Regions from separate parts of the Lentzea sp. HUAS TT2 genome, predicted to be linked through region 1. Evidence: riboswitches for the same ligand, from Rfam matches in the RefSeq annotation. Region 1 holds a riboswitch; each other region holds the start of a gene.
The links. Region 1 has a riboswitch for glycine ahead of gcvT (glycine cleavage system aminomethyltransferase GcvT). Riboswitches for the same ligand answer to the same signal wherever they lie in the genome.

Region 1 (9,824 bases):
GGCCCACGCGTCGACGTCCGTGCGGGAGAAGCCCTCCAGCGTCGCGATCAGGTCGGCCGAGACGCCCTGCGGCACGAACGACAGGTCGAAGTTCGTCTGCGGGTCGATCGCCCACGCGCCACCGTCGGAGCCCATCGGCACGCGCGACATCGACTCGACGCCACCGGCCACCACCAGGTCCTCGAACCCGGACGCGACCTTGGCCGCGGCGAGGTTCACCGACTCGAGGCCGGACGCGCAGAACCGGTTGAGCTGCACACCGGCTGGGCGCTGGTCCCAGCCGGCGGCCAGCACGGCGGTGCGGGCGATGTCGCCGCCCTGCTCCCCGAGCGGGGACACGACGCCGAACACGACGTCGTCCACCGCGGAGGTGTCGAGAGAGTTGCGTTCGGACAGCGCGCGCAGCACACCGGCGGCCAGATCCACGGGCTTGACGCTGTGCAGCGACCCGCGCTTCCCCTTGCCGCGCGGCGTGCGCACCGCGTCGAAGATCAAGGCTTCGCTCATGACACCACGCTAGGCCCGCGTATGGGAGCTGGCCATGACCGTGAAGGGTGACCGATTAGCTCACGGTCCACTCCATGTACTCGGGTTCGTCGGCATCCACGAAGCCCAGCCGCTTGTAGAGCCGCCGTGCGGGCTCGTTGTCGTCATACACGCGCAGCCGCACGACCTTCCAGCCCTCTTCGACCGCCCACGCCAGCACGGCTTTGACCAGCGCTTCTCCGATGCCGCGGCCGCGATGCGACGACCGCACCCACATCGAGTACAGCTCCAGGCCGCTCGGCTTGGAGGCCGCCCCGACCAGCCCGGCGGGTTCCGGGGCGAGCGCGACGAGCTTCAGGCCTCGCTCGACGGACTCCCGCCAGTCGTCCTCGGTGTACGCCTGCTCGCGGGCCAGTGTGGACCCGAACCCGTCCGGGTCGGCGGTCAGTGCTTCCAGGCGGACGTCACGCCAGAGTTCCCAGTCGTCCGGCATGACCTGGTGGATCTGCATACGAGGCAGTCTGGACGACCGGGGTGGGAATTTCGCTCAGTTTTTCGGCCACGCGCAGGCGCGGCGGTCATGGCGTGGATCACCGCCCGGTGGTTACGTGGACCGCATGGCAGAGCGTCGATCGCGGTGGATGGACAGCGACCTGGACCAGTTGCGCCAGCTCGCCCGCACGTTCATGGAGAAGGAGGTCGTGCCGCACCAGGAACGCTTCGCCGAGCAGAAGCAGGTCGACCGCGACCTGTGGCGCAAGGCCGGCGATCTCGGGCTGCTGTGCCTGAGCATCCCCGAGGAGTACAGGGGCGGTGGCGGCACGTTCGCCCACGAGGCCGTGTTGCTGGAGGAGCAGGCACGGGCCGGCGACAGCTCATGGGGCAACAGCGTGCACAGCGGCATCGTCGCCCACTACCTCAACTCCTACGGCTCCGAGGAGCAGAAGCAGCGCTGGCTGCCCAAGCTCGCGTCCGGTGAGTACGTCGGCGCGATCGCGATGACCGAACCCGGTGCGGGCTCCGACCTGCAGGGCATCCGGACGAAGGCCATCAGGGACGGCGACGAGTACGTCATCAACGGCTCGAAGACGTTCATCACGAACGGCGTGCAGGCCGACCTGGTGATCGTGGTGGCCAAGACCGACCCCGCCCAGGGCGCGCAGGGCATCTCGCTGCTCGTCGTGGAGAACGACATCCGGCGCGGCCGCGTGCTCGACAAGGTCGGCATGAAGGGCCAGGACACCGCCGAGCTGTTCTTCGACGACGTGCGGGTGCCCGCCTCGAACCTCCTCGGCGAGCAGGAGGGCCTCGGGTTCATCCAGCTCATGCAGCAGCTGCCGCAGGAACGCCTGATCATCGGCGTCTGCTGCATCGCGGGCATCGAGGCCGCCGTGGACGTCACGCTGAAGTACGTGAAGGACCGCAAGGCGTTCGGCAAGGAGCTGATCAAGTTCCAGAACACCCGGTTCAAGCTCGCCGAGTGCGCCACCGAGGCGGCCGTGACCAGGGCGTTCATCGACGAGTGCGTCGAGAAGCACCTGAAGGGCGAACTGGACGTGCCGACCGCGGCGATGGCGAAGTGGTGGGCCAGCGACCGGCTGAGCAAGGTCGTCGACGAGTGCGTGCAGCTGTTCGGCGGCTACGGCTACATGAACGAGTACCCGATCGCACGTGCCTGGTCCGACGCCCGCGTGCAGCGGATCTACGGCGGCACGAACGAGATCATGAAGGAAATCATCGCGAGGTCCCTGTGACGGGGCCTCTCGCAGGACTGAAGGTCGTCGAGCTCGCCGGCCTCGCGCCCGCGCCGTTCGGTGCCATGGTGCTGGCCGACCTCGGCGCCGACGTCGTCCAGGTGCACAAGCCGGGGAGCGTGCAGACCGTCCCCGGTGACTTCCTCGGCCGCAACCGGCGCTCGATCGCCATCGACACGCGCACACCCGAGGGCGCCGAGCTCGTCCTCGGTCTGGTCGAGCGCTCGGACGTGCTGATCGAGGGCTTCCGGCCGGGCGTGACCGAACGGCTGGGCATCGGCCCCGCGCAGTGCCTGGCCCGCAACCCGCGCCTCGTCTACGGCCGCATGACCGGCTGGGGCCAGGACGGGCCGCTCGCCGACCGCGCCGGCCACGACATCAACTACATCGCCGTAGCGGGCGCGCTGGAGCCGCTGGGACGGGCCGGCGGGCCGCCGTCGTTCCCGATCAACCTCCTGGGCGACTTCGGCGGGGGAGGGCTGCTGCTGGCCCTCGGCGTGCTCGCCGCACTGTATGAACGGGAGCGCTCCGGGCGTGGCCAGGTCGTGGACACCGCGATGGTCGACGGGGCGGCGTTGCTGACGACGTTCCTGCACGGGATGCGGTCCGCGGGCATGTGGTCGGGCGGGCGCGGCGAGAACATGCTCGACGGTGGAGTGCCGTTCTACGACGTCTACGAGGCAGCGGACGGGCGGTACGTGGCCATCGGCGCGCTGGAGGAGAGGTTCTACGCCGACCTGGTGCGCGTGCTGGGCCTGGAGGACGCGCCCTCGCGCAACGATCCGGCGAACTGGCCTGAGCTGCGGGAACGCATCGCGGCGGCGGTGAAGACCCGGCCGCGGGACGAGTGGGCGGACCTCGCGCGGGACACGGACGCCTGCCTGGCCCCGGTGCTGACCCCCGCCGAGGCGGCACATCACCCGTACAACGCCGCACGCGACACTTTCGTGGACGTGTCGGGCTCGCCGCACCCGGCGCCGGCGCCTCGCTTCGACCGCACTCCCGCCACGGTTCCCACGGCTCCTGTTCCGACCGGAACGAACACCGATGAAGTGCTTGCCGACATGGGTGTGGCGGCCGACAGGATTATGGAACTGCGGCGGTCTGGAGTAATTGGATGAATGTTCGGGTGCGCATTAATAACGCCACGAGAGCGTGACAGTGCGTGATGGGGGGACTTCGGCATCCGGGTGAGGCCCGGTGCAACTGTCTCTCTTCCAAGCTGTGGGATGCGAGGGTGTCCGTGTTCACCTCGTGCCCAGGACATCGGCGCTGTTGACGCCCCTCTTTAGCCGCCATTCGGGTGACGTTGGCCGTCACGCAGGCGTGCGTGGCTGGTGGATCCTGGCACGACTTGGGCGTGGTCGTTGTTCATCGCAAGGGTGAATGAGGGACCATGACGGGTGACACGGGCGGTCCGCCGCCTGACCGGTGAACCACACGGACGGAGAGGTACCTGTGAACCTCAAGAAGGTGCTAGTGCTGGCGGGCGTCGCGCTGGTGCTGTTCCTCCTGATCACCCAGCCCGAGCAGTCCGCTTCGGCGGTGCAGCAGGTCCTCGGCTGGCTGCGTCAGGGCGCGGAGTCGATCATCACCTTCATCAGGAGCCTCTTCGGCACGGCCACCCCGCTCAGCTAGTGACGGTGGGTGATCTTCGGCCGTCTGCGTTGAGCCGGATGGGTGGAATGAGGCCAATCACGCACTGGTAACGGGTGTTCTGGGGATTCAGGGTCTGGCGATTGTCAGACCTACCGAATACCTTCCGCTGCAATGGCCGATCCCCGACCGACGAGGAGGCACATATGGTCGAGGACTCCGGGGTCCACGAGCTGTTGCAGCAGTGGGCGGCTGAACGGTCTGATGACGCAGAGATGCAGGAGGTGAACCGGATCAAGAACGCGTGGCTCGCGGAGGCTCCCCCCTCGGCGCCAGGCATCCCCGTGCAGCGGGGAGGCAGGAGCGGGTCGCGTGGCTTGGTCAAGGTCGACTCGGCGGATCCGGCCTACGTGGCCGCGATGCGCAAGCGGGCGCCGGAGGCACCCGAGGCACTGCTCGCCGCCGCGGCGAGCTACTGGCAGCTGGTGGGCGACGTCGCCGAGGCCGAGCAGTGGTGGGACGCGGGCATCAGCCCGTTGGACCAGCGCGCGCTCGACTACCGCGCGGCGGGTCTGTCTCCTGCCGATCTCGGGAGGCGCCTGGGACCGATGACGGTTCTCCAGCACCTTCGTCGTGGCTCCGCCGCGGCTTGGTGCGTTGCTCGTCTGCAGAGGCAGCGCCGGGACGGCGTGGCGTAGTGGACCGGGGCTCCACGATTGGGGCCCCCATGTTCGCGGAATGCGCTCACCTCGATCGCTTCGCGTGTCTTGTGGGGGCCAAGCCCCCACGCCCCAGCCGGGGGCGAGCCCCCGGATCCCCCACGGGGTGGCCTCCGTCAGGAGGCCTCACCCAAGTAGTGTTGAGGTCGTGCGCGGCCTCTTTACTCCCCAACGTGTGCTGATCGCGTTCGCCTGTGTGGCGGCGCTGGTCGCCTGTTGCGGACTCGCCTGGTGGCAGTGGCAGCGCTTCGAGTCCGCCAGCGGCACGTTCCAGAACCTCGGGTACGTGCTCCAGTGGCCGCTCTTCGGCCTCTTCCCCCTCTTCATGGTGTGGCGGTTCCGTCGTTTGGCACGCCAGCGCCGTGACGAGGAACTCGCACCGGAGCCGGTTGCGGCTGCTCCACGCCCAGTGGCTACCGTTGACGCCGTCAAACCCGCGCCTGTCGAGTACCTCGACGACGAAGAAGACGCGGAGCTCGCGGCCTACAACCGCATGCTCGCGAACCTCAACGCGCGGGACGGTCGTTGAGCGAAGGCGGGCAGATGAAGGGTGCGTTGACCCGGTTCAGGGTCATGGCTTACGTGGTCGGAGTCTTCCTGCTGCTCCTGGTCGTGGCGATGGTGCTCAAGTACGCCGCGGACATGGGCGGCGCGATGAAGGTCGTCGGCCCGATCCACGGCTTCCTCTACGCCATCTACCTGGTGATTTCCGTCGACCTGGCGCTCAAGCTCCGCTGGTCGATCAAGGGCACCCTGCTGGTGCTGCTCGCCGGCACCGTCCCGTTCCTGTCCTTCTGGGCGGAGCGCAAGGTGGTCGAGAAGACTGCGCAGGGCGTCCCGCTGTGACGTTTGGCCTGCTAGCGTCTGGGGCTGACAACTGAACACGGCCGTCGATGTCGCGCGGAAGAGACCCCTCGGGAGTTCGTTCATCCCGGGTGGGCGCCGAAGGAGCAATCCCTCCCCGGAATCTCTCAGGCACAGGTACCGCGCGACGAAGGCAACTCTGGAAAGCAGGCCCATCAGCGGCCTCGCCCACGGTGCAAGTCGCGCTCCGCGCGGCGAAGCTCTCAGGCTCATGACAGAGGGGGAGGCTCGCTCTAGTGAGGAGTCTCCGATGGACCGTGTCATTCTTCTGATGCCTCAGCCGGCCGCGTCCGGCTCTTCGGCGCACCCTGGAGGAGCGTTCTGATGTCCCGCCTCACGCCTCTGAACGCCGAGCACGAGCAGCTCGGCGCGATGTTCACCGACTTCGCGGGCTGGCGGATGCCGCTGCGCTACTCGTCAGAGCTCGCGGAGCACCACGCCGTGCGCACGACCGCGGGCCTGTTCGACCTCACGCACATGGGTGAGATCGTGCTGACCGGTCCGCAGGCCGGCGAGGCCCTCGACTACGCGCTGGTCGGCCACATCTCCGCGCTGGCCGTCGGCAAGGCCCGCTACACGATGATCACCCAGGCCGACGGCGGCGTGATCGACGACCTGATCGTGTACCGCCTGGGCGAGGAGGAGTTCATGGTCGTCGCGAACGCCTCGAACGCCGCCGTCGTGGCTGACGCGCTGGTCGAGCGCGCCGCCGGATTCGACACCGTCGTCACCGACTCCTCGACCGACTACGCGTTGATCGCGATCCAGGGCCCGAAGTCCGTCGAGATCCTGTCCGGCCTGACCGAGACGGACCTGGCGACGGTCAAGTACTACGCCTCGTACCCGTCCACGGTCGCCGGCGTCGACGCGCTGCTCGCCCGTACCGGCTACACCGGCGAGGAGGGCTTCGAGCTGTTCGTCGCGCCCGCCGACGCGCCGGCCGTCTGGGCGGCGCTGCTGTCCGCCGGTGAGGCGCACGAGCTCAAGCCGTGCGGTCTCGGCTGCCGCGACACGCTGCGTCTCGAAGCCGGGATGCCCTTGTACGGCAACGAGCTCACGACGTCGTTGACGCCGTACAACGCGAACCTGGGCCGCGTCGTGAAGCTCGACAAGCCCGGCGACTTCGTGGGCCGCGAAGCGCTGACCAAGGTGTCGGAGTCCGGTGTGGACTCGGTCCTGGTCGGACTGAAGACCCCCGAGCGCCGCGCACCGCGTCACGGTTACGCGGTGCTCAACGGCGACGAGGTCGTGGGCGAGGTGACGTCGGGCGCGCTGTCCCCGACCCTCGGCTACTCCGTCGCCATGGCCTACGTGACCCGTGCCAGCTCTGAGCCCGGCACCCCACTGCTGGTGGACGTCCGCGGCAAGAAGCAGGCCGTCGAGGTCGTCGCACTTCCGTTCTACAAGCGCGCCAAGTAGGGAGATTCTCCAGATGTCCGACCAGTTCAACGCTTCCCTCGCGGAGTACGACCCCGAGGTCGCCGAAGCCGTTGCGGCCGAGTTGGCGCGCCAGCAGGGCACTCTCGAGATGATCGCCTCGGAGAACTTCACGCCCGTGTCGGTGCTGCAGGCCCAGGGTTCCGTCCTCACGAACAAGTACGCCGAGGGCTACCCCGGCCGTCGCTACTACGGCGGCTGCGAGCACGTGGACGTCGTCGAGCGCCTCGCCATCGAGCGCATCAAGTCGCTCTTCGGCGCCGGCTTCGCGAACGTCCAGCCGCACTCGGGCGCGCAGGCCAACGCGGCCGCGATGTTCGCGCTGCTCCAGCCCGGCGACACGATCCTGGGCCTGGACCTCGCGCACGGCGGCCACCTGACGCACGGCATGCGCATCAACTTCTCCGGCAAGCTCTACAACGTCGTGCCGTACCACGTCGCGGACTCCGATGGCCGCGTCGACATGGCCGAGGTCGAGCGCCTCGCGACCGAGCACCGCCCGAAGCTGATCGTGGCCGGTTGGTCCGCCTACCCGCGCCAGCTGGACTTCGCCGAGTTCCGCCGCATCGCGGACTCGGTCGACGCCTACCTGATGGTCGACATGGCGCACTTCGCCGGCCTCGTCGCCGCCGACCTGCACCCGTCGCCCGTGCCGCACGCGCACGTCACGACGACCACGACCCACAAGACCCTCGGTGGTCCCCGTGGCGGCGTGATCCTGTCGAACGACGCCGACATCGCCAAGAAGATCAACTCGGCGGTGTTCCCCGGCCAGCAGGGCGGCCCGCTGGAGCACGTGATCGCGGCCAAGGCCGTGGCGTTCAAGCACGCCGCCTCGCCGGAGTTCGCCGACCGCCAGCGCCGCACGCTCGAGGGGTCGCGGATCCTGGCGGAGCGTCTGTCGCAGGCGGACGTCGCCGCGGCCGGCGTGAAGGTGCTCACCGGCGGCACGGACGTGCACCTGGTCCTCGTCGACCTGGTGAACTCCGAGCTCGACGGCAAGCAGGCCGAGGACGTGCTGCACCAGATCGGCATCACGGTCAACCGCAACGCCGTCCCGAACGACCCGCGTCCGCCGATGGTGACGTCCGGTCTGCGGATCGGCACGCCGGCGCTGGCCACCCGCGGGTTCGGCGAGGTGGACTTCATCGAGGTCGCCGACGTGATCGCGGAGGCCCTGAAGCCGGGCGCGGCGATCGACGAGCTGCGTGCGCGCGTCGAGGTGCTGGCGGCCAAGCACCCGCTGTACTCCACGCTCTGATCCGACAGACCGAAGGGGCGCCACCGGAGATCTGGTGGCGCCCCTTCGGCTTTGGTGACCCTGGGAGCGAAACGACGGGAACCCCGGCCCCTTCCCCAGGGCCGGGGTCTCACCGTGTCAGGGTGTCGTGTGTCTCAGAAGGACCGTCCTATCGGGATGCTTTGGGGTTACGCAGCCGGAACCGTCACACCAGGCGGGAGGCACTCGACGTTGCGCTTGCCGTTGGGCTGGATCACGAACCACGTGTTGCCGATGCCCTGGCCGGCCCACTTGCCCGGCGCCGGGTCCTTCGAGTACGTGTACAGGGCCCAACCGTCGATGGCGACCTGCTTCTTGCCGTCAGCGCGGGTGATCAGCGAGACCAGCTTCGAGTCGACGCCCTCCAGCTGAGGGATCGTCTCCGCGAGCATCGGGGGCCACGTCACGGCGCACTGGTCGTTGCAGTTGGACTTGCCTTCCGGCTTCGGGACGTCCTTGTCGAAGCGGTAAAGGGTGCGGCCATCGCCGTCCTGGACGACCTGGCCCATCTTGTCCACGCTCTTGCCGACCAGCCTCAACGTGCTGACCGGGGCTGCTGCTGGGGGCTGCGCCGCAGGGGGCTGCGCGGCCGGGACTACCGGGGCCTGCTGCTGGGCAGGGGTTTCGGGGGCTTGCGCAGGCTCCTGGAGCACCGGGGGCTGACCCACGTCGCCGTAGTCACCGAGGACGCCCAGATCGGTTTCGGTTTGTGCCACCGGCTTGGAGTTCGTGCCACTGCCAGTGGCGCTCCAGACACCCAGACCCAGCACAACTGCCAGTCCCGCGGCGAGCCCGATGGCAATGCGGTTACGTCGGATCACACTCATGTCCTCCTCGTCCATCCGTTCGCTCTATCGAGGCCATACGGCCCGGGTTGCGTCTCGGTTCAGAAACGAACCGAACCTCCTTCCGTCTCGAACGTCTGGCGGAGTCAGGTCACGCAGGAGGTGCAGGGTGGTCGTCGCTGGTCAGCTGGCGGGAATGGCCGAACGGGTGCTGGGTGCGCCGTTGCCGATCGGATTTCGAGCCTGGGACGGAAGCGTCGCCGGGCCGCAGGACGGCACGGTGCTCGTGATCCGCTCCCGCGACGCGTTGCGGAGGCTCGTCTGGAGCCCGAACGAACTGGGGCTCGCGCGCGCGTACGTGAGCGGGGAGCTCGACGTGGAGGGTGATCTCGCCGAGGGGCTCTCCCAGATCTGGGGGCTCGTGCGGCGGGGAGTAACCCGCCGGCCTCGGATCTCGGAGGTCGCGAAGCTCGCGTTGCAACTGAAGGTGCTCGGCCGCAACCCGGACGCGCCGAAGGAGGAGGCACGGCTGCGGGGTGCGTTGCACACCAAGAGCCGCGACCGTGATGCCATTTCGCACCACTACGATCTGAGCAACGCGTTCTACCAGCTCGTGCTCGACCCGAGCATGGCCTACTCGTGCGCGTACTTCACGGCCGAGGACGAGCCGCTCGCGCAGGCGCAGCACAACAAGCTGGACCTCGTGTGCCGCAAGCTCGACCTGCGACCGGGCATGCGCCTGCTCGACGTCGGCTGCGGCTGGGGTTCGATGATCATCCACGCCGCGAAGCACTACGGCGTGCACGCGACCGGCGTGACGATCTCCGCGCAGCAGCGCGCGCACATCCTCGGCCGCATCGAGGCCGAGGGCCTGACCGATCGCGTCGAGGTGCGGCTGCAGGAC
Region 2 (9,824 bases), 390 kb from region 1:
CGTGCATCGCCTTGATTGTCTCGACGAGTTCGTGTCTGACCTCGTTTGGTGCCAGCACTTCCACGTCCGCGCCGAATTTGAGCAGGTCAGCCACAGCGTGCCGGTTCGACTCCGTGGGGAAGCCGAACTCCTGGCCCGGCTCGGGTGCGGCGTCTCGAACGACGCGCGCCTGGTAGCCGCTGAGCAGGTACTGGGTCTTGTCCAGTCCGGCACGCGTCATGCGGACCATCACCCGCTCGCCGTACATGCGGGCCTCGAACTCCAGCGACCACTCGGCCCAGAACCGCGCGAGGTCGAAGTCGCCGGGACGGTCGAACGACTCGGGCGTGACCTGGAGCGCGAGCACGCGGGAGACCCGGTAGGTGCGGCCGCTGCCGACGAAGTACCAGGTGCCCGCCTTCAGCACGAGCCCGTACGGGTCGACCTCGCGCTCGACGGTCTGGTCGCCCCAGCGCTGGTAGGTCATCCGCACGCGGCGCTGCTCCCACACGGCGTCGGCGATCGTGGCGAGGTGCTCGGTGGGTTCGTCGCCGCGGAACCACGTCGGGGTGTCGAGGTGGAAGCGCTGGCGGATCTGCTCGGCCTTGCTGCGCAGCTCGGTCGGGAGCGCGGCGAGGAGCTTGAGCTGGGCCGCGGCCGCGAACTCCCCCAGCCCCAGCGCTTCGGCGGGTCCGGGGAGGCCGGCGAGGAACAACGACTGCGCCTCGTCGGTGGTGAGGCCGGTCAGCCGGGTGCGGTAGCCGTCGACGAGCTGGTAACCGCCCGCCGGGCCGCGGTCGGCGTAGATCGGGATGCCGGACGCGGACAGCGCCTCGACGTCGCGGTAGATCGTGCGCGGCGAGACCTCCAGCTCGGACGCCAGCTCGTCCGCCGTCATCCGGCCCCTGGACTGCAGGAGCAGGAGGACCTGGAGGAGTCTGCCGGATTTCATCTGCCAAACCTGACACGATCTGTCAGGAATTGCCAGCAGAGTGGTCCCCATGAAGGCAACCGGAACCATCGAAGTGAAGAGCTGGGACGAGAAGACCTGGGACGGCCGGTCGTACAAGGACGTCGAAGGACGCAAGCTCACCGAGGCGCACGTCCAGTTCGCGTACGCGGGCGACGTCAGCGGCGTCGGGAACTGCCGGTACCTCATGTACTACGGCGACGACGTGGCGTGGACTACCGCGCTGGAGGAGATCGTGGCCGACGAAGGCACGCTGGTGCTGCGGCACGTCGGCGCGTACCGGTCCTCTGTGGAGGCCGTCATCGAGGTCGTCGACGGCACCGGGAAGTACCTCGACGCGCGAGGTGCGGTGACGGTGGACTGGGCGGAGGATGGCAGCGGCACATACACCCTGGAGTACGAGGTCTGACCATGACCAACGCCCCCGTCTACGACGCGGCCAAGCACCGGATCACCACGCTCGTCGAGGGACGTGATCCGCAGACACCGGTGGCGGCGACGCCCGGCTGGTCGGTCAAGGACGTGGTGGCGCACCTCGCCGGCGGTCTGCGGGACTTCGTGGACCGCCGGTTCGACGGCGTCGAGTCGGGCGAGTGGGGCGAACGGCAGGTGCGCGACCGCCGCGACAACTCCCTGGCGGACGCGTTCGCCGAGTGGGACGCGAACCTCGCGCTGGCCCAGCCGTTGTTCGACACGCCGATGGGGCCGATCCTCGTGTCCGAGGTGATCGCGCACGAGCACGATCTCCGCGCGGCACTGGGGATCGCGGGCGATCGGGACGGCGCCGAGGTGCGCTCGGCACTGGTGCGGCCGTTGCAGCAGCTCGACCAGCGGATGCGGGAGAACGACGTGCCGGCGTTGCGGATCACGCTGGAGCACGGGGACCGCGTGCTCGGGCACGGCGAGCCGGCCGGGACGCTGCGGACGACGTCGTTCGAGCTGCTGCGGGCCATCGGCGGGCGGCGCTCTGCCGACCAGATCAAGGCGCTGGACTGGGACGGCGACCCGGACGTCTGGATCTCCTCGCTGGCCTTGTTCGGACGGCACCGGCCGGAGCCGTTCGAGGAGTAACTTCCCTCGGCGTGGACGACTGGCTCACCGACACCCGCGACTCCTACGACACGGTCGCGATCAGCTATGCCGAGCAGACGCGCGACCTCCTGGACGGCCTGCCGCACCTGCGGGCGGCGCTGCGGCTGTTCGCGGAGGAGGTGCGCGGTCCCGTCGCGGACGTCGGCTGCGGACCCGGCGCCATCACGGCGCTGCTGGACGGGCTCGGCGTGGACGCGTTCGGGATCGACCTCTCCCCCGCGATGATCGCGCTGGCCCGGCGGAACCACCCAGGGCTGCGGTTCGAGGTGGGGTCGATGACCGAACCGCTCCCAGACCAGGTCGGCGGGATCATCGCCTGGTGGTCGTTGATCCACGTGCCGGACGAGCTGGTGCCCGTGGTGTTCGGGCACTTCCGGGATGCGCTGCGGCCGGACGGGTTGCTGCAGCTCGGTTTCCACGTCGGCGACGAGTCGCGGTTGAAGACGCAGGGCTACGGCGGGCATCCGATGCGCGTGCACGTCCACCTGCGAAAGCCCGAGCGGGTCGCGGCGTGGCTGCGGGAGGCCGGGTTCACCGTCGAGGCGCAGTGGCTGCTCGGCGAGGACGGTGCGGTCGTGTTCGCACGGCGCGGGTGAGACCATTCGGCCGTGTCAGATGAACAGACGTGCCAGCGTTGTGGCGAGCCGGTGGAGCTGGAGAAGGAAGACTTCGAGCTGTTCGAGCGGATGCACCCCGACTGCTTCCACTTCGCGTTCGAGCACGACCTGAACAAGCCGGGCATCAGCGCCGACGAGAACTGCGGCGACGACGCCTGTCCCGTCGGGGCATGAAAAACGGGCGCACCCCCGAGTGCGCCCGTTTCCCCTCACGACCTCAGATCAGCTGCTGTACGCCGAGAGCGGCGGGCAAGAGCAGACCAGGTTGCGGTCGCCCTTCGCGCCGTCGATGCGGCGGACCGGCGGCCAGATCTTCGGAGCACCTGTACCGGCCGGGAACACGGCCTCCTCGCGGGTGTACGGGTGGTTCCACTCGCCCACGGTCACGCAGGCCGCGGTGTGCGGGGCGTTGCGCAGCGGGTTGTCCTCGACGGACCACTCGCCGGCGCCGACCTTGTCGATCTCGCCCTTGATGGCGATCATCGCGTCGATGAACCTGTCGATCTCGGCCAGGTCCTCGGACTCGGTCGGCTCGACCATCAGGGTGCCGGCGACAGGGAACGACATCGTCGGGGCGTGCAGGCCGTAGTCCGCGAGGCGCTTGGCCACGTCGTCCACCGTCACGCCGGTGGCCTTGGTGATCGGGCGCAGGTCGAGGATGCACTCGTGGGCCACGAAGCCGCCCTCGCCGGTGTAGAGGACCGGGTAGTGCTCGTCCAGGCGGCGGGCCACGTAGTTCGCGGCGGCCACGGCGGTCAGGGTCGCGCGGCGCAGGCCGTCGCCGCCCATCATGCGCACGTACGCCCACGAGATCGGCAGGATCGACGCGGAACCCCACGGGGCAGCGCTGATCGGGCCGACGCCCGTGGCGGGGCCGGCGGTCGGCTGCAGCGGGTGGTTCGGCAGGAACGGGGCGAGGTGGGACTTCACGCCGATCGGGCCGACGCCGGGGCCACCGCCGCCGTGCGGGATGCAGAACGTCTTGTGCAGGTTCAGGTGCGAGACGTCCGAGCCGAACTTGCCGTAGCGGGCCAGGCCAATGAGCGCGTTGAGGTTCGCGCCGTCGACGTACACCTGGCCGCCAGCGTCGTGGACCAGGCCGCAGACCTCGCGGACGGTGTCCTCGTACACGCCGTGGGTCGACGGGTAGGTGATCATGATCGCGGCGAGGTCGTCGGCGTGCTCGGCGACCGTGGAACGCAGGTGGCCCATGTCGATGTTGCCCTTGTCGTCGCACTTCACGACGACGACGCGCATGCCGGCCATGACGGCGGACGCGGCGTTGGTGCCGTGCGCGGACGACGGGATCAGGCAGACGTCGCGGTCGGCGTTGCCGTTCGCGCGGTGGTAGGCGCGGATCGCCAGCAGGCCGGCGAACTCACCCTGCGAACCGGCGTTGGGCTGCAACGACACCGCGTCGTAGCCGGTGACCTCGGCGAGCCAGGCCTCCAGGTCCGAGACGATCTTCAGCAGACCGGCGGCGTCCTCGACGGGCGCGAACGGGTGCAGCGTCGAGAACTCCGGCCACGTGATGGACTCCATCTCCGCGGTGGCGTTCAGCTTCATCGTGCAGGAGCCGAGCGGGATCATGCTGCGGTCCAGCGCGACGTCCTTGTCCGACAATGCGCGCAGGTAGCGCAGCAGCGCGGTCTCGGAGCGGTGCGCGTGGAAGACCGGGTGGGTCAGGTAGTCCGAGGTGCGGCGCAGGTCGGCCGGGATGGCGTCGGCGGTGTCGCCGTCGATCGCGTCCACATCGGACCCGGTGACGCCGAACGCCTCCCACACCGCGACGATGTGCGCGCGCGTGGTCTTCTCGTCGCAAGCGATTGCGACGACGTCGTCGTCGACCTTGCGGAGGTTGATGCCGGCCTCGCGCGCCTTCGCGACGACAGCGGCGGCCTGCCCCTCGACCCGCACCTGGACGGTGTCGAAGAACTCGCCGTGCACGACCTCGAGACCGGCCTCGCACAGGCCCGTGGCGAGCACGGTGGCCAGGCGGTGCACGCGGGTCGCGATCGACCGCAGGCCCTCGGGACCGTGGTAGACGGCGTACATGGACGCGATCACGGCCAGCAGCACCTGCGCGGTGCAGATGTTCGACGTGGCCTTCTCGCGGCGGATGTGCTGCTCGCGCGTCTGCAGCGCGAGGCGGTAGGCCAGCGAGCCGTCGGAGTCGACGGAGACACCGACGAGACGGCCGGGCAGCTGACGCTCCAGACCGGACCGGACGGCCATGTACCCGGCGTGCGGGCCACCGAAGCCGATCGGCACGCCGAAGCGCTGCGTGGTGCCGACGACGACGTCCGCGCCGATCTCACCGGGAGCGCGCAGCAGCGTCAGAGAAAGAAGATCGGCGACGACGACGGCCTGTGCACCGGCGGCGTGGATCTCCTCGATCAACGCGGCCTGGTCGCGCACGACACCGGAGGCGCCGGGGTAGGACAGCAGCACGCCGAAGAAGTCACCGCCGAGGCCGAGACCCTCGATGCCCTGCGACAGGTCGGCGACGACGATCTCGATGCCCAGCGGCTCGGCGCGCGTCTCGATGACGGCCAGCGTCTGCGGCAGCGTGTCGGAGTCGATGACGAACTTGTTCGACTTGGACTTGCCCGCGCGGCGCACCAGCGTCATCGCCTCGGCGGCGGCGGTCGACTCGTCCAGCATGGACGCGTTCGCGACCGGCAGGCCCGTCAGGTCGCCGACCATCGTCTGGAAGTTCAGCAGCGCTTCAAGACGGCCCTGCGAGATCTCCGGCTGGTACGGCGTGTACGCGGTGTACCAGGCGGGCGACTCCAGCACGTTGCGCAGGATCACGCCCGGCGTCACGGTGTCGTAGTAGCCCAGGCCGATCATCTGCGTCATCGGGCGGTTCTGGGACGCGAGCTCGCGCAGCTCCGCGAGCGCCTCGGTCTCGGTGGCCGGGGCGGGCAGGTCCAGCACGAGGTCGCGCTCGTGAATGGACGAAGGCACCGCGTGCTGAGCCAGCTCCTCGAGCGACCCGACGCCGATGACGTCGAGGATGCGCGCGAGTTCGGCGGGGCGCGGACCGACGTGGCGGTCGGCGAACGGGGTGCCGTGCTCGAGAGCGGCGAGCGGAATGCGGTCCTGCGTCATCAAACGCCTCCGGGGTGGCTGCGGGCACACGGGTCCTGTGCCCTCCCCGCTCTGTCCGTACCCGATGTCGGGCGCCTGAGAGGTTCACCCACAACAGAGTGGGCTTTCACCGTCGGCGGGATCCCGGGGGATCCACTTTCCAGAGGCGTCTCGCTCAGCGGTCCTGGTTGCCTGAGAGGTTCCCGGGGAGGGACTTGCTCCTTCGGCGCCGGGCTCGAAACCCGGTCTCTCCCGCCTGAGTTCAGCGACTACCCGAGAAGAATACCCGCAGGCAGCCCACCTAGTCCCTAGGGACGCGACCTACATCTCAGCACCGAGACCGCTCAACGCCCCCGCGACGGGGTCCGCCGGGTCGTCGCGCACCGCCACGAGCAGGTGCGTGGTGCCCACGACGGCGTCTCCGCGCCGTGCCGCGACGAGCTTCGCCCGTTCCATCGCACGCTCCACCGCGCCACCGCTGACGGGCAACGCGGCCGGGTCCACCCCCGCCGCGCGCAACGCCGCCGCGCCACCCGACTCGAACTCCGGCTTCAGCCTCCGGCCCGCCGCCGTCAGCTGGTGGTCGACCGTCAGCACCGCCGCCACCAGGTCCCGCGACGAGACGTCCCGCCGCGCGGCCGCGGCCAGTCGTCCTGCCTCGTTGCGCACGACGGTCAGCACTGGCCCGCCCAGCCCCTGACCGCGCGCGACCCAGCGCACCAGCCAGCGCACGTACCCGCCGCCGGACTCCCCCTCCAACGCCCCCGCCTTGCGCAGCAACCGCACGGCGGGCGCCTCCTCGACCTCCGCGTGGGGCCGCGCGGCATCGGCGCGCACCGCGGCGGCCGTCGCCTCGACGTCCACGCCGCGCAACAGGAACAGGTCGGCGGCACGCCCGGATCGCTGCCCCAGCAACGCGAGGGAGAGGTGGGTCGTGGTCAGCACGCCGTCGCCGGCCAGGGCGATCGCCGCGAGCAGACACTCCTCCAGCGCGCGGCTGACGGGTGGCACGGTCTCGAGGACCAAGCGGTCGCAGGCGATGTTCACCAACGCCGTGACGTCCGGATGAGCCTCGGGAACGACGCCACCGTCGTCGTCGGCCCAGTGCTCCGGCCCCCGCGCCATCGCCTGTGCCCGCAGCGACTTCACGCCGAGCTTGCGGCCGGGTCCGATGGTGTCGATCAGCGAGATCAGCAGGTTCTCGGTGCCGAGGAAGCCGAACTCCAGCCGGAGAGCGCGCTGCGTCGCCGCTTCCAGCACCTTCACGACCTGATAGGAGGCGGTGTGCGTCATACCGGCAACGCTAGGGAGCAGCGGGCTGCCTGCGCTGCTGCCGACCGGCCATGGAGGACCGCCGGTCGGCCACGATCATCGGGCCGGTCAGCCGGTGGCGCGCTCGCGACGCCGGCGGGTCAGCTCGTCCTCGGTCATCGGCGCGATCTCGACACCGTCCGCGCGTTCTGCGGGGAACTCGTGGATCGTGCCGGAGATCTCCCGCATCGCACCGCTCACCGCGATGCCGAACACGCCCTGACCGCCCTGCAGCAGATCGACGACCTCTTCGGGCGAGGTGCACTCGTAGACCGTCGTGCCGTCGGAGAAGAGCGTGATGCGCGCCAGGTCCTGCACGCCGCGGCGGCGCAGGTGGTCGACCGCCACGCGGATGTTCTGCAACGAGACACCGGTGTCCAGCAGCCGCTTCACGACCTTGAGCACCAGGATGTCCTTGAAGGAGTACAACCGCTGGCTCCCGGAGCCGTGCGCCATCCTTATCGTCGGCGCGACCAGCCCGGTCCTTGCCCAGTAGTCGAGCTGCCGGTACGTGATGCCCGCGATCTGGCACGCCGCGGGCCCTCGGTAACCGACCAGCTCGTCCGGCAGCGAGGAGTCCGGGAACAGTTCACCCTGCAGCCCGGATTCGGCCCTCAAGGGCGCTTCCTCGACCACGCCTGCCTCCCCTCGGAACGGCCACGAAACTCATGACCGTCAAGCCGCTGCGTCCACTCTCGTGAAGCAGCGACGTCCACTCGAGTTCGACGGTAAGACCGGTCCGAGGGCAGGTCAACGCGACGCGCGGGGAGTTGCGACCCTCAACCTCAAGTGGAGAGTCATACCGTCACCCGAACTGGGACGTTCAGGTGACGTTTAGTGATCGTTTAGCGGTCATAACGACCGTAAGTAGTCCGATCGAGGGACGTCCAAACGAACTGCCTCACGGTCCATACAAGACGGAGTGCGACACACCTGAAATCTAGGTGTCGGCGCCCCTGAAGTCTTCGGGGGAGATCGAGTCGAGGAACTCGCGGAACTTCTCCACCTCGTCCTCCTGCTCGTCCGGGATGATGAGGCCCGCCTCGGCCAGCACGGACTCCTCCGCGTGGATCGGCACGCCCACCCGCAACGCCAGCGCCACCGAGTCAGAAGGCCGCGCGGAGACCCGCACGTCGCCGTCGAACACGAGCTCCGCGAAGAAGGTGCCCTCCTGCAGGTCGGTGATCCGAACCTGTTCGAGGTTGCGTCCCAGCGCCCCGATGATGTCCTTGAGGAGATCATGGGTGAGCGGACGAGCCGGGCGCACGCCCTGCTGCTCCAGTGCGATCGCCGTGGCCTCGACACTGCCGATCCAGATCGGCAGGTACCGCTCGCCCTCGGTTTCGCGAAGAAGAAGGATCGGCTGGTTCTGGGGCAGCTCCACCCGCACGCCGACGACGCGCATTTCGCTCATCGGGCCTCGCCTCCCTCTGTTCGTTCGGGGACGACCCGGTTCACACCCGAGCATCCCCCGGCGTACATGTCCGACGCTACCCGCCAAGCGGGCCGTGTGCTCAATCGTTGCGGGCAGATCGTGATCAAGACTGCACCCGCCTGAAGATCCGCCACGGCCGTCTCAGGACTGCCGCAGGCCCGCTCTCACCAACAACGTGTGCAACGAGGTGAACAGGTCAGCCAATTCCCGAACCGTCTCGGGATCTGAGAAAGACTTCAGCAGAACGACCTCGTGGTCCGCTGCCGCGCGGACCGCGCGCAGGTGCTCGCGCTCGACGCCGAGTCCGGTCATGGTCCGGATCGTGCGGAGCGCGGTGATGTCCTCCGCGGTGAAACGGCCCGCGGGGCCGGGACGCAGCAGACCGTCGCGCTCCAGCTGGGACAGCTGTTCGGCGCTGAAACCGGTCTGGGAGAGCAGATCCATCCGCGAGAGCGACGTCGAGTCCTCGGGGACCGTGTCGAGCTGCTCGCGGATCACCTTGAGCGGCAGGTACCTGTCGCGTTGTGCGGACAGCACGAACCGCAGCCTCTCGACGTCCGCCACGCTGAACTGGCGGTAGCCGGAGGCGGTGCGTGCCGGGCGGACCAGCCCCTCCGCTTCCAGGAAGCGGATCTTGGAGATGGTGACGTCGGGGAAGTCGGGACGAAGCTGCGCGAGCACCGCCCCGATGCTCAAGACCCCGCGTTGTGGCCGCCCGGCCGTCACGCGTCAGGCTCCCGCGGAGCCGGGACCCGTCAGGAAGACGAGGCGGAACTTGCCGATCTGGACCTCGTCACCGTTCGCGAGGACGGCCTGGTCGACCGGCTCTCGGTTCACGTAGGTGCCGTTGAGGCTGCCGACGTCGATGACGACGAACTCGCCGCTCTCCCGGCGGAACTCGGCGTGCCGGCGCGAGACCGTCACGTCGTCCAGGAAGATGTCGCTGTCGGGGTGGCGCCCTGCGCTCGTCGTGTCTCGGTCCAGCAGGAACCGGGAACCGGCGTTCGGTCCGCGCTTGACAACGAGCAGCGCGGAACCGGCGGGAAGGGCGTCAACACCGGCAACGGCCGGCTCCTGTGCGGGCGCCTCTGCGCCGCCTTCCATCTCCTGGAGGAAGTCCGCCCGGAAGACGGAGGTCCGCTCCGGGGACTGCTCCGGCGGAACGCCTGGGCCGTCGTTCGTGCTCACCTGAGCTCTCCTCCTGCTGCTGGATCCGTCACTTCCGGTAAAACCTATCGCGTTGGGGTCGCCACCTTCAGCGCGGCTCCCCTTCCGGCCGAAGATCCGGCGAAAGATCGACGTCACTCCTTCTCCACCAGGGCCTTGT
Region 3 (9,824 bases), 930 kb from region 1:
GCGCTGCGATCGCTGCTCACCGAGACCGTCGTCCGCGCCGCCGGCAACGAGGAGCGCAGGCTAGAGGTCGCCGAGCTGATCTGGGCCGCGGCCCAGATGGATCAGGACGTGAGCCCGTGGCTGCGCGTCGTCGACGGCCTTCCCCCGGCGGTCGTCGCGGAGCTCGCCCGGGACTGGTCCTACGACTTGCTGGCCGGCAGCGGACGGTCCGCCGCCAGTTGGGATCTCTGGCCGGAGCCCGGCGACCCGATCCGGGAGTGGCTGCTCACCGCCTCACTGCGCGCCCGTCTGTCCGAAGTGGATGGCGAGAGCGCGCAGTGGGCGGTGTACCAGATCGACATGCTGGCGGACGTCAGCACTCGATGACGTTCACGGCGAGTCCGCCGCGAGCCGTCTCCTTGTACTTCACCGACATGTCCTTGCCGGTGTCCCGCATGGTCTTGATGACCTTGTCCAGCGAGACGAAGTGCGAGCCGTCGCCGCGCAAGGCCATGCGCACGGCCGTGATGGCCTTGATCGACGCGACCGCGTTGCGTTCGATGCACGGGATCTGCACCAGCCCGCCGATCGGGTCGCACGTCAGGCCGAGGTTGTGCTCCATGGCGATCTCGGCGGCGTTCTCGACCTGTTCGGGGGTGCCGCCGAGCACCTCGGCGAGACCTCCGGCGGCCATCGAGCAGGCCGAGCCGACCTCTCCCTGGCAGCCGACCTCGGCGCCGGAGATGGACGCGTTCTCCTTGAACAGCACGCCGATCGCACCTGCCGTCAGGAGGAAGCGAACCACGCCGTCGTCGGACGCCCCTGGCACGAACTTCGTGTAGTAGTGCAGGACCGCCGGGACGATGCCGGCCGCGCCGTTGGTCGGTGCGGTGACGACACGGCCGCCCGCCGCGTTCTCCTCGTTGACCGCCAGCGCGAAGAGGGTCACCCAGTCCATGACCCGCAACGGGTCGGTGACGAAGTGCTCCTTCTCCAGCGTCTTGCGCATCTCGGCGGCACGCCGGCGGACCTTCAGGCCGCCGGGCAGGACGCCGTGCTCGTTGCAGCCGCGTTCGACGCATTCCTGCATGACGTGCCAGATGTGCAGAAGTCCTTGGCGGACCTCGGCTTCCGTGCGCCACGACAGCTCGTTGGCCATCATGATCTCGCTGATCGACAGGCCGGTCTCGCGACACCGCGCGAGGAGCTCGTCGCCGGTCAGGAACGGATGTGCCAGCGGCGTCGAGTCCGGCTTGATGCGGTCGGTGCCCGACGCGTTCTCGTCGACGACGAAACCGCCGCCGATCGAGTAGTAGACGGCGTGCTCGACCGGCTTGCCGCCGGCGAACGCCTCGAAGCTCATCCCGTTGGGGTGCAACGGGAGTGACTTGCGGCGGTGCATGACGAGGTCGCGGTCGTGCACGAAGCCGATCTCATGCGCACCGCCGAGCTTGAGCCGTCCGCCGGAGATGATCTCCTCGACGCGGTGGGCCGCGGCGGTGGGATCGACTTCCTCCGGGTGGTTGCCTTCGAGGCCCAGGAACACGGCCTTGGGGCTGCCGTGACCGTGACCGGTCGCACCCAGTGAGCCGAACAGCTCGACGTGCACGCGGTCCACTTCGGACACACGCGCGCCGAGCTTCTCGACGAACATCGCGGCCGCGCGCATCGGGCCGACCGTGTGCGAGCTGGACGGTCCGATGCCGACGGAGAAGAGGTCGAAAACGCTGATCGCCACTGATCAGTCCTTCGTGGTGGTGGGGCGGTCAGTCATGCCCAGAATCAACTGCTCTGCGTGAGTTCGGCGTACTTCGCCGCCGTGAGCAGGTTCTCGGCCGACTCGACGCGGACCTTGAACAGCCAGCCGGCGCCGTACGGGTCGCTGTTCACGATCGCCGGGTCGTCCACGACGGCGCTGTTGACCTCGATCACCTCACCGGTGACGGGCGAGAACAGGTCGCTGACGGACTTGGTGGACTCCAGCTCGCCGCAGACCGCGTTGGTGACGACCTTGGCACCGACGTCGGGCAGCTGGACGAAGACGATGTCACCGAGCGCATCAGCGGCGTACTCGGTGATTCCGCAGGTCAGCGGGTCCTGGGTGCCCGGCGTCCAGTCGACCCACTCGTGCTCGGCGGTGTAGAGCAGGTTCTCGGGGAACTCCACGGCGACGACTCCTCTGGCTGTGACGGGTCAGGAAACTTGCGCCCCCTCCGCCGTGCAGAGTTGCCTACCCCGAGCGGTCTTGCTGCCTGAGAGTGTGCGGGAGCTTGCCCCTTCGGCGCCCCGACCGGTTCGTCGAGGTCTCTCCCACTCGGGTTCTGACGCTTGCGCGCCGCGGCCGGTGTTCAGTTCTCGGCGCGAACGCTATGTGCGCCCCCGCCGAGTGTCAACGCGAGACGGTCGACCCGAACGCGAACGAGGCTCAGGTCGCTCTGTCCTAGATGAACAACCAGAGGGGTACCGGATAGTGCGAACCGCACAGTGACATGACCTTGCGACTGGCCCACATTATGAGATGTCGGCCACCGAACGGAGGAGTCATCGTGCGGATCGCAGTTCCCCGCGAGATCAAGAACCACGAGTACCGCGTCGCTCTCACGCCTGCCGGTGCGCACGAACTGACCAGCCGCGGGCACGACGTGTACGTCGAGCAGGGCGCCGGTCTCGGTTCCGCGATCACCGACGAGGAGTACCTCGCCGCGGGCGCCAAGATCCTCCCGACCGCCGACGACGTGTGGGCGGAAGGTGACCTGGTTCTCAAGGTCAAGGAGCCGATCGCCGAGGAGTACCCCCGTCTCCGCGCCGGCCAGACCCTCTTCACGTACCTGCACCTCGCCGCCGACAAGCCGCTGACCGAGGCGCTGCTCGCGTCCGGCACCACGGCCATCGCCTACGAGACCGTGCAGCTGCCGAACCGCTCGCTGCCGCTGCTCGCCCCGATGTCCGAGGTCGCGGGCCGCCTGGCCCCGCAGGTCGGCGCGTACTCGTTGATGAAGCCCTCCGGTGGCCGCGGCGTGCTGCCCGGCGGCGTCCCCGGTGTCGCCCCTGCCCGCGTGGTCGTCATCGGCGGTGGCGTGGCCGGCGTCAACGCCGCCACCATCGCCGTCGGCATGGGCGCGGACGTGCAGATCCTCGACACCAACGTCGACCGCCTGCGCCAGATCGACGCCCAGTTCCAGGGCCGTCTGCGCACGCTGGCCTCGAACTCGTTCGCCATCGAGCAGGCCGTCCGCGAGGCCGACCTGGTCATCGGCGCCGTGCTCGTCCCCGGTGCCGCGGCCCCGAAGCTCGTGTCGAACGCGCTCGTCGCGGACATGAAGCCGGGTTCGGTACTCGTCGACATCGCCATCGACCAGGGCGGTTGCTTCGAGGACTCCCGCGCCACCACGCACGCCGAGCCGACCTACGAGGTCCACAACTCGGTGTTCTACTGCGTCGCGAACATGCCGGGCGCCGTCCCGCGCACCTCGACCTACGCGCTGACCAACGTGACGCTGCCGTACGCGGTCGCGCTGGCCGACAAGGGCTGGGAGAAGGCGCTCAAGGACGACCGTTCGTTGGCCCTGGGCCTGAACGTGCACGCCGGTCTGCTGACCAACGGCCCGGTGGCCGAGGCGACCGGCCTGCTGCACACGCCGCTGGAGTCCGTGGTCTGAAAGCCAACTGAATGAATGAGGCCCCCGCACGCGTCAATCGCTGCGGGGGTTTCGCCTATCTGAGGGCCTCGACGCGCGCCTTGATGCCGTCGATCACGCAGTCGAGGCCGAACTCGAACTGCCCCTCCAGCGACCACAGCTCCGGTTCGTCCAGCATCCTGACGTAGTTCGGGTGCTTCTCCCGGTACAGGTCCGCGATCTTCGGCAGGTCCGGCGGCGGCGAGTCCATGCCGCCGCGCGCCACGAAGTTGACCTCGGCGATCGCGTACCCGATGGCGAAACTGGAGATCGTCGAGATCGACCGCGCCGCCGCGGGCAGCGACAGACCTGCCCTCGTCATCGGTTCGAACATCGCGTCGCTCATCGCCACGGCCTTCGGGCCGATGCTGTTGAACTCGCCGATGCCCCGGACCCACCACGGGTGCTTGTGCGCGAGATGACGCATCGCGTGCATCATCGCGCGCACAGCCGTCTCCCAGTCGTCCTCGGGGCCCGGCAGCGGGAACTCGCCGTAGATCTCGTCCAGGCAGAGCTCGATCAGCGCGTCCTTGGTCGGCACGTGCCAGTACAGCGACATGGGCGCCGCGCCCAGTTCCGCCGCGAGCTTGCGCATGGAGAGCTTCTGCATGCCGTCCCGGTCCAGCATCTCCAGCGCCTTGCGGACGATCGCCTCCCGGCTCAGGCCGAGGGGCTGACCGCTGCTGGGCCTGGGCTTGCCGAACCACACGCTCTCCACAGGCCGATCCTAGGCACGCCGCAGCAGCACGCTGGCCACAACACCTCCCAGGAACACGGCGATCGCCCCGATCGCGAGGCTCACGCTCATGCCGTTGGAGAACGCCTCGCGCACGACGGTGATGTCCGCGCCGCTGTGCAGCGCCTCGCTCAAAGACCGTCCTGGAACGCCGTCCGGCAGCGAGGCCACGAACCGCGCCGACAGCAGCGCGCCGAGCACCGCGATGCCGAACGAGGAGCCCAGCTCGGTCAGCGTGCCCGACAGCCCGGACGCGATGCCGGCGCGTTCCGGCGGGATCGAGCCCATCAGCGCGTTGACCGCGACCGGTTGGGACACACCGACACCCACGCCGATCAGGATCAGACCGGCCAGCGTCGGCGGGTAGGTCGTGCCGATCGACAGCAATGCCACGCCGGCCGCGACGATCGTCATGCCGAGCAGCATCGCCGTGCCCGCGCCGAGCTTGATCACCAGCTGTCCCAACGTGTTGCTGGTGACGAGCAACGCGATCGCCATCGGCGCCACCCGCACACCCGCCTCCAACGGGCTGTAGCCGAGCACGCCCTGAAGGTGTTGTGTCAGCAGGAAGAGCGAGCCCGCCATGCCGAACGCGGCGAGCACGCCCGACGCCACCGCGCCGGTGAAGCGGCGGTTCCGGAAGAACCCGAGGTCGAGCATCGGGTCGGCGGTGTGCCGTTCCCACAGGGCAAAACCCGTCATCGTGACCAGGCCGATCACGACCGGAACGCCGAACTCCGAGGAGCCGAACCCGTGCTCCGGCACCTCGATCACCGCGTACACGATCGACACCATGCCGATGATCGACAGGATCGAGCCGAGCACGTCCGGCTTGCGCACGGCCGGGTCCTTGGACTCCGGTACCAGCATCACCACGGCCGCGATCGCGAGGACCGCCACCGGCACGTTGATCAGGAACACCGAGCCCCACCAGAAGTGCTTGATCAGCGCGCCGCCGATCACCGGCCCCGCCGCGAAGCCGAGGCTCGTGACGGCGGCCCAGATGCCGATGGCCTTCGGGCGTTCCCTGTCGTCGAACAGCTGCATCAGCACGGCCAGCGTGCCCGGCATCAGCACCGCGGCGCCGATGCCCATGAACCCGCGTGCCGCGATCAGCGCCTCGGACAAACCCGCGTAGGCCGCGACCGCGCTGCCCGTGCCGAACAGGACCAGGCCTGCCAGCAGTGCGCGCTTGCGGCCGAACCTGTCGCTGAGCGACCCGGTCGTGAGCAGCAGGCCCGCCAGCGCCAGCGAGTAGGCGTTGATCATCCACTGGATGTCCGCGGTGCTGGCGTCCAGGCCGGTGGAGATCGACGGGATCGCCACGTTGAGCACGGTGTTGTCCAGCACCACGACCATCACGGACAGGCAGAGCACGCCGAGCACCGCCCAGCGCTGGGGATGCGGGTGCACCCCGGTCTTCTCAATCGTCGAAGTCATGTTCCTCCCCCTTACGGTGTACGAGGAACTTACAGCGTACGAGAGGGCGGGACGCAACGGGATTTCGCGCAGAGCGAGCGCAAGTACATGCGGAGCAAAAGGAGGAAGAAAGCCCGGGGGCGCGGGGGTGTCCCCCGATAAGCACTGCGGGCTCTGGCGAAATCGACCAAAGGTCGATGCGCCAGAGCCCGCCACGTAAAGGGCGGCCGCGCTCAACCAGCCTGGGGGTCACTGGGAGCGGGGCCGCCGTGTCCAAATATAGCGGGCTTGAGGCAGGCGCGCCCAGCACCCCCACCGAAACGCGACCCAAAAGTTTCCCCGAGTGGACCACCGCCCGTGTCCGGCCCGTCCAGCAAACGAGTGAATTCGCTGCTGCGCGGTGCGGCGAGCAGGGGGTTCGGCCGATGAAGACGGAGTCGGGTGTCCCTCGAAGGGAGATTCCATGGCTGAACCACAGGGATGGATCCACTGCCACGACCCGTTCGGTCGGGACAGATCGATGACCGTCCTGGTCGAGAACGACAGGGTCCTGCTGGTCACGCCACCGGGCGAGACCGCTGTGATGTCCGCCACTCAGACGCGGCGGCTGGGCTCCTTGCTCGACCAGGCCACGGCGAAGATGTGATGGACGAGACCCTGCGCGACGCGGTGCTGCAACGCTTGGCATTGCTGGACAAAGTCGCGGAGCACGGAGAGGCCGAGGCACTGGTTCCGCTGGCCCGCGCGGAGATCCACCGCCTTGCGGACGGCTGGCGGTTGCTGCTGACCGTGCACCAGCCGGACGAGGACGGCCGCTGCAAGGCCTGTCCGGGGTGGCTGCGCCGGCGCCGTTGGCCTTGCCAGATCTGGAACATGGCGCACCAGCACCTGATCGGCGAGGGGCTGCCCCATCGCGAACGGCGGCGGCCGTTGCGCAACCCTTTCACTCGATCAGGTGTTATCGAACTGCCGGAGGAGACTCCGGCGGAGATGACCACTGAACTGCCGATCCTGGCGAGTGATCCATCAGTGGTGCACCGCGCGCCCGTCGTGTCTCGTCCCAAGCACGCCTTGCCGGAGTGACGTTTCAGGCAGGATGGGCCGCATGCATGACGGCAGCGGCCTCATCGCGGTCCAGAACCTGTCCAAGCAGTTCGGTTCTGTCACGGCCGTGCACAACCTGAGTTTCACCGTGTCACCCGGCAGCGTGACGGGCTTCCTCGGCCCGAACGGTGCCGGCAAGACGACGACCCTGCGCATGCTGCTGGGTCTCGTCAAGCCGACGAGCGGCACGGCGACGATCAACGGACGACCGTTCCACCAGCTCGGCCAACCCGGCCGCGTGGTGGGTGCGGTGCTGGAGGCGCAGGGGTTCCACCCGGCGCGTTCCGCCCGCAACCACCTGCGCGTGTACGCGTCGGCCATCGGCGTGCCGGACGCGCAGGCCGACCAGGTCCTCGGCCTGGTCGGCCTGGGCACCGCCGCCGATCGCAAGGTGGGCGGGTTCTCGCTCGGCATGAAGCAGCGACTGGCGCTGGCCACGGCGTTGCTCGGCGACCCGCAGGTGCTGGTGCTGGACGAACCCGCGAACGGCCTCGACCCCGAGGGCATCGCGTGGCTGCGGACGTTCCTGCAGTCGTACGCGCGCATGGGACGCACGGTGCTGATCTCCAGCCATCTTCTGGCGGAGGTCGAGCAGACCGTCGACCAGGTCGTGATCATCTCGCGCGGGCAGACGATGTTCTACGGGCCGCTGGACCAGTTGCGGCAGTCGCAGCAGCGGCGCGTCCTCGTGCAGCCGTCGGACCTCAACGCGTTGGCGATGGCTCTTCGAGCCGCCGGTGTGCAGGCGATCGAACAGCTGCCCGACGGCAGACTCGCGGTGTCCGGTGTGGACTCGCGGCAGGTCGCCGACACCGCGTTGCAGGCGGGCGTCTCGATCTACGGCATCCAGGAGGAGCAGGTCGACCTCGAGCGGCTGTTCTTCCAGCTCACCAGTGGTCAGTACGCCGGGAACGCGCCGGCGCAGAACCCGTACCAGCAGCAGGGTGGTTGGGCCTGATGGGCAACCTCGTACAGGCGGAGCTCCGCAAGACGACGACGACCGGTCTGTGGTGGGGTCTGCTGATCCCGACCGCGGTGCTGGCGCTCGGCTGGGGGCTCGCGACCGGCCTGCTGGGCCAGTTCTTCGTGGACTTCGCGGCGAGCGGTGACGTCGACGAGGTCTCGGACTTCATCGGGGTCACGCCGGACCAGTGGAAGGTCTCGCTGTTCGGCATGGCGCGGGCGATCAACATCTCGACGATCTTCCCGATGATCTTCGGCGCGATGGCGATCTCGGGTGAGATCAGCAGGCGGACGATCACCACCACGTTCCTCACTGCGCCGTCGCGGATGCACGCGCTGCTGGCGAAGATGCTGGTCTACGTCCTGTGGGGCGCGATCTACGGCGTCGCGATCATGCTGTTCCTCGGCATCGGCGTGGTGATCACCAGCGACTCCGGGCAGCTGCCGGACGCCGGTGGCTGGGTGATGCTGACGCTCGTCTGCGTGCTGTCGTCGATCCTGATGACGATGTTCGGCGTCGGCGTGGGCGCGCTCATCCCGAACGTGGCCGGGGCGATCGTGCTCCTGCTGCTGTACTTCGTGGTGATCGAGAACGTGCTGCACGGCGTGCTCGCCTACCTCGAGGTGCCGGCGGTGATCGGCTTCCTGCCGAACGGGTCGATCAACGGGCTGACCGGGTCGGTCGCGGTGGACCTCTTCCTGTCCGCGGCGGGGGTCGTGCCACCGGAGATCGAGAACGTGCTGCGGGCGATCGCCGGTGCCGCGGGTGCTCAGGACTGGTGGCTGTCCGGGATCGTGTTCCTCGGCTGGGCCGGTGTCGTGTTCGCGGGCGGCTGGGCCGTCTCGCAGGCCAAGGACATCACCTGACCTGCAGTTCCTGACGTCACAGTTTTATGTCGGACCCCGAACGTACTGTGGGTCCCGTGACAAAGGGCTGGATCCGCCGACTGTCCGCGGCGTGCTGGCAGCACCCCCGCCTGGTGGTGCTGTCGGTGCTCGCCGCGGTCGTCGGCGTGGGTCTGCAGGCGGCGGGGCCGTTGCTGCTCAAGACGGCGATCGACGACTCGACGGTGGGCCGCACCGATCGGCTGTGGCCGCTCATGGCCGCGCTGATCGTGCTCGAGGTGCTCACGTTCGGGTCGGCGTTCTTACGCCGCTATCTGGGCGGGCGGCTGGCGCTGGGCGTGCAGCACGACCTGCGGCTCGGCGTGTTCTCGGCGGTGCAGCGGCTCGACGGCGCGAAGCAGGACGAGCTGCGGACCGGGCAGATCGTGTCGCGCTCGATCACCGACCTGCAGCTGGTGCAGTCGCTGCTGATGATGGCGCCGCTGGCCGTGGGCACCGTGGTGTTCGCGGTGGCCGCGCTCGCGGCGATGATCTACCTGTCGATCCCGCTGACGATCATCGCGGTGATCGTGCTGCCGCTGGTGGCGTGGCTCGCGGGCCGCACCCGGCTGACGCTGTTCCCCGCCACGTGGTCGGCGCAGCAGCGGGCGGCTGATCTGGCGCAGCACGTCGAGGAGACCGTCACCGGCGTCCGCGTGGTGAAGGGCTTCGGCCAGGAGGCGCGCGAGGTCGCCCGGCTGGAGAAGCACGCCAAGTTCCTGTTCGCGGAACGGATGCGGGCCGCCCGGTTGTCGTCGAAGCCGCTCGCCACCGTGACGGCGCTGCCGTTGCTCGGCCAGGTCGCGGTGCTGGGGCTGGGCGGCTGGCTGGCGTTGCACGGCCAGGTCACGCTGGGCACGTTCCTGGCGTTCACGACGTACGTGGCGAACCTCGTGGGCCCGACGCGGCTGCTGTCGAGCCTGATGGTGTCCGCGCAGCTGGCGCGCGCCGGGGTGGAGCGGGTCTACGAGCTGATCGACTCGCAGCCGGACGTGACGGACGGCCCCGGCGAGGTGCCCGACGGCCCGCTCGGGATCTCGTTCTCGGACGTGACGTTCGGG

Region 2: linked by a shared signal. The riboswitch ahead of gcvP (aminomethyl-transferring glycine dehydrogenase) and the one ahead of gcvT (glycine cleavage system aminomethyltransferase GcvT) in region 1 are both predicted to bind glycine.
Region 3: linked by a shared signal. The riboswitch ahead of gcvH (glycine cleavage system protein GcvH) and the one ahead of gcvT (glycine cleavage system aminomethyltransferase GcvT) in region 1 are both predicted to bind glycine.

Annotation. Positions count from the first base shown of each region.
Region 1 covers NZ_CP196667.1:815,508-825,331, reverse strand. The annotation lists gene ACSHWB_RS04205 (acetyl-CoA C-acetyltransferase) at 1-507, opposite strand, end outside; gene ACSHWB_RS04200 (GNAT family N-acetyltransferase) at 563-997, opposite strand; gene ACSHWB_RS04195 (acyl-CoA dehydrogenase family protein) at 1,104-2,240, shown strand; gene ACSHWB_RS04190 (CaiB/BaiF CoA transferase family protein) at 2,237-3,361, shown strand; gene ACSHWB_RS04185 (hypothetical protein) at 3,699-3,878, shown strand; gene ACSHWB_RS04180 (transcriptional regulator) at 4,043-4,534, shown strand; gene ACSHWB_RS04175 (hypothetical protein) at 4,704-5,084, shown strand; gene ACSHWB_RS04170 (DUF3817 domain-containing protein) at 5,099-5,401, shown strand; glycine riboswitch at 5,447-5,552, shown strand; glycine riboswitch at 5,554-5,644, shown strand; gene gcvT (glycine cleavage system aminomethyltransferase GcvT) at 5,744-6,838, shown strand; gene glyA (serine hydroxymethyltransferase) at 6,852-8,117, shown strand; gene ACSHWB_RS04155 (COG4315 family predicted lipoprotein) at 8,285-8,962, opposite strand; gene ACSHWB_RS04150 (class I SAM-dependent methyltransferase) at 9,117-9,824, shown strand, end outside.
Region 2 covers NZ_CP196667.1:427,272-437,095, forward strand. The annotation lists gene ACSHWB_RS02170 (helix-turn-helix transcriptional regulator) at 1-931, opposite strand, end outside; gene ACSHWB_RS02175 (DUF3224 domain-containing protein) at 981-1,358, shown strand; gene ACSHWB_RS02180 (maleylpyruvate isomerase family mycothiol-dependent enzyme) at 1,361-2,020, shown strand; gene ACSHWB_RS02185 (class I SAM-dependent methyltransferase) at 2,032-2,637, shown strand; gene ACSHWB_RS02190 (hypothetical protein) at 2,650-2,832, shown strand; gene gcvP (aminomethyl-transferring glycine dehydrogenase) at 2,881-5,772, opposite strand; glycine riboswitch at 5,822-5,917, opposite strand; glycine riboswitch at 5,921-6,016, opposite strand; gene ACSHWB_RS02200 (Clp protease N-terminal domain-containing protein) at 6,073-7,044, opposite strand; gene ACSHWB_RS02205 (MerR family transcriptional regulator) at 7,132-7,698, opposite strand; gene ACSHWB_RS02210 (bifunctional nuclease family protein) at 8,003-8,476, opposite strand; gene ACSHWB_RS02215 (MerR family transcriptional regulator) at 8,639-9,193, opposite strand; gene garA (glycogen accumulation regulator GarA) at 9,227-9,685, opposite strand; gene gcvH (glycine cleavage system protein GcvH) at 9,799-9,824, opposite strand, start outside.
Region 3 covers NZ_CP196667.1:1,747,274-1,757,097, forward strand. The annotation lists gene ACSHWB_RS08515 (hypothetical protein) at 1-366, shown strand, start outside; gene ACSHWB_RS08520 (L-serine ammonia-lyase) at 353-1,717, opposite strand; gene gcvH (glycine cleavage system protein GcvH) at 1,762-2,145, opposite strand; glycine riboswitch at 2,210-2,302, opposite strand; gene ald (alanine dehydrogenase) at 2,526-3,638, shown strand; gene ACSHWB_RS08535 (TetR/AcrR family transcriptional regulator) at 3,694-4,374, opposite strand; gene ACSHWB_RS08540 (MFS transporter) at 4,384-5,832, opposite strand; gene ACSHWB_RS08545 (hypothetical protein) at 6,275-6,457, shown strand; gene ACSHWB_RS08550 (hypothetical protein) at 6,457-6,894, shown strand; gene ACSHWB_RS08555 (ABC transporter ATP-binding protein) at 6,917-7,873, shown strand; gene ACSHWB_RS08560 (hypothetical protein) at 7,873-8,745, shown strand; gene ACSHWB_RS08565 (ABC transporter ATP-binding protein) at 8,772-9,824, shown strand, end outside.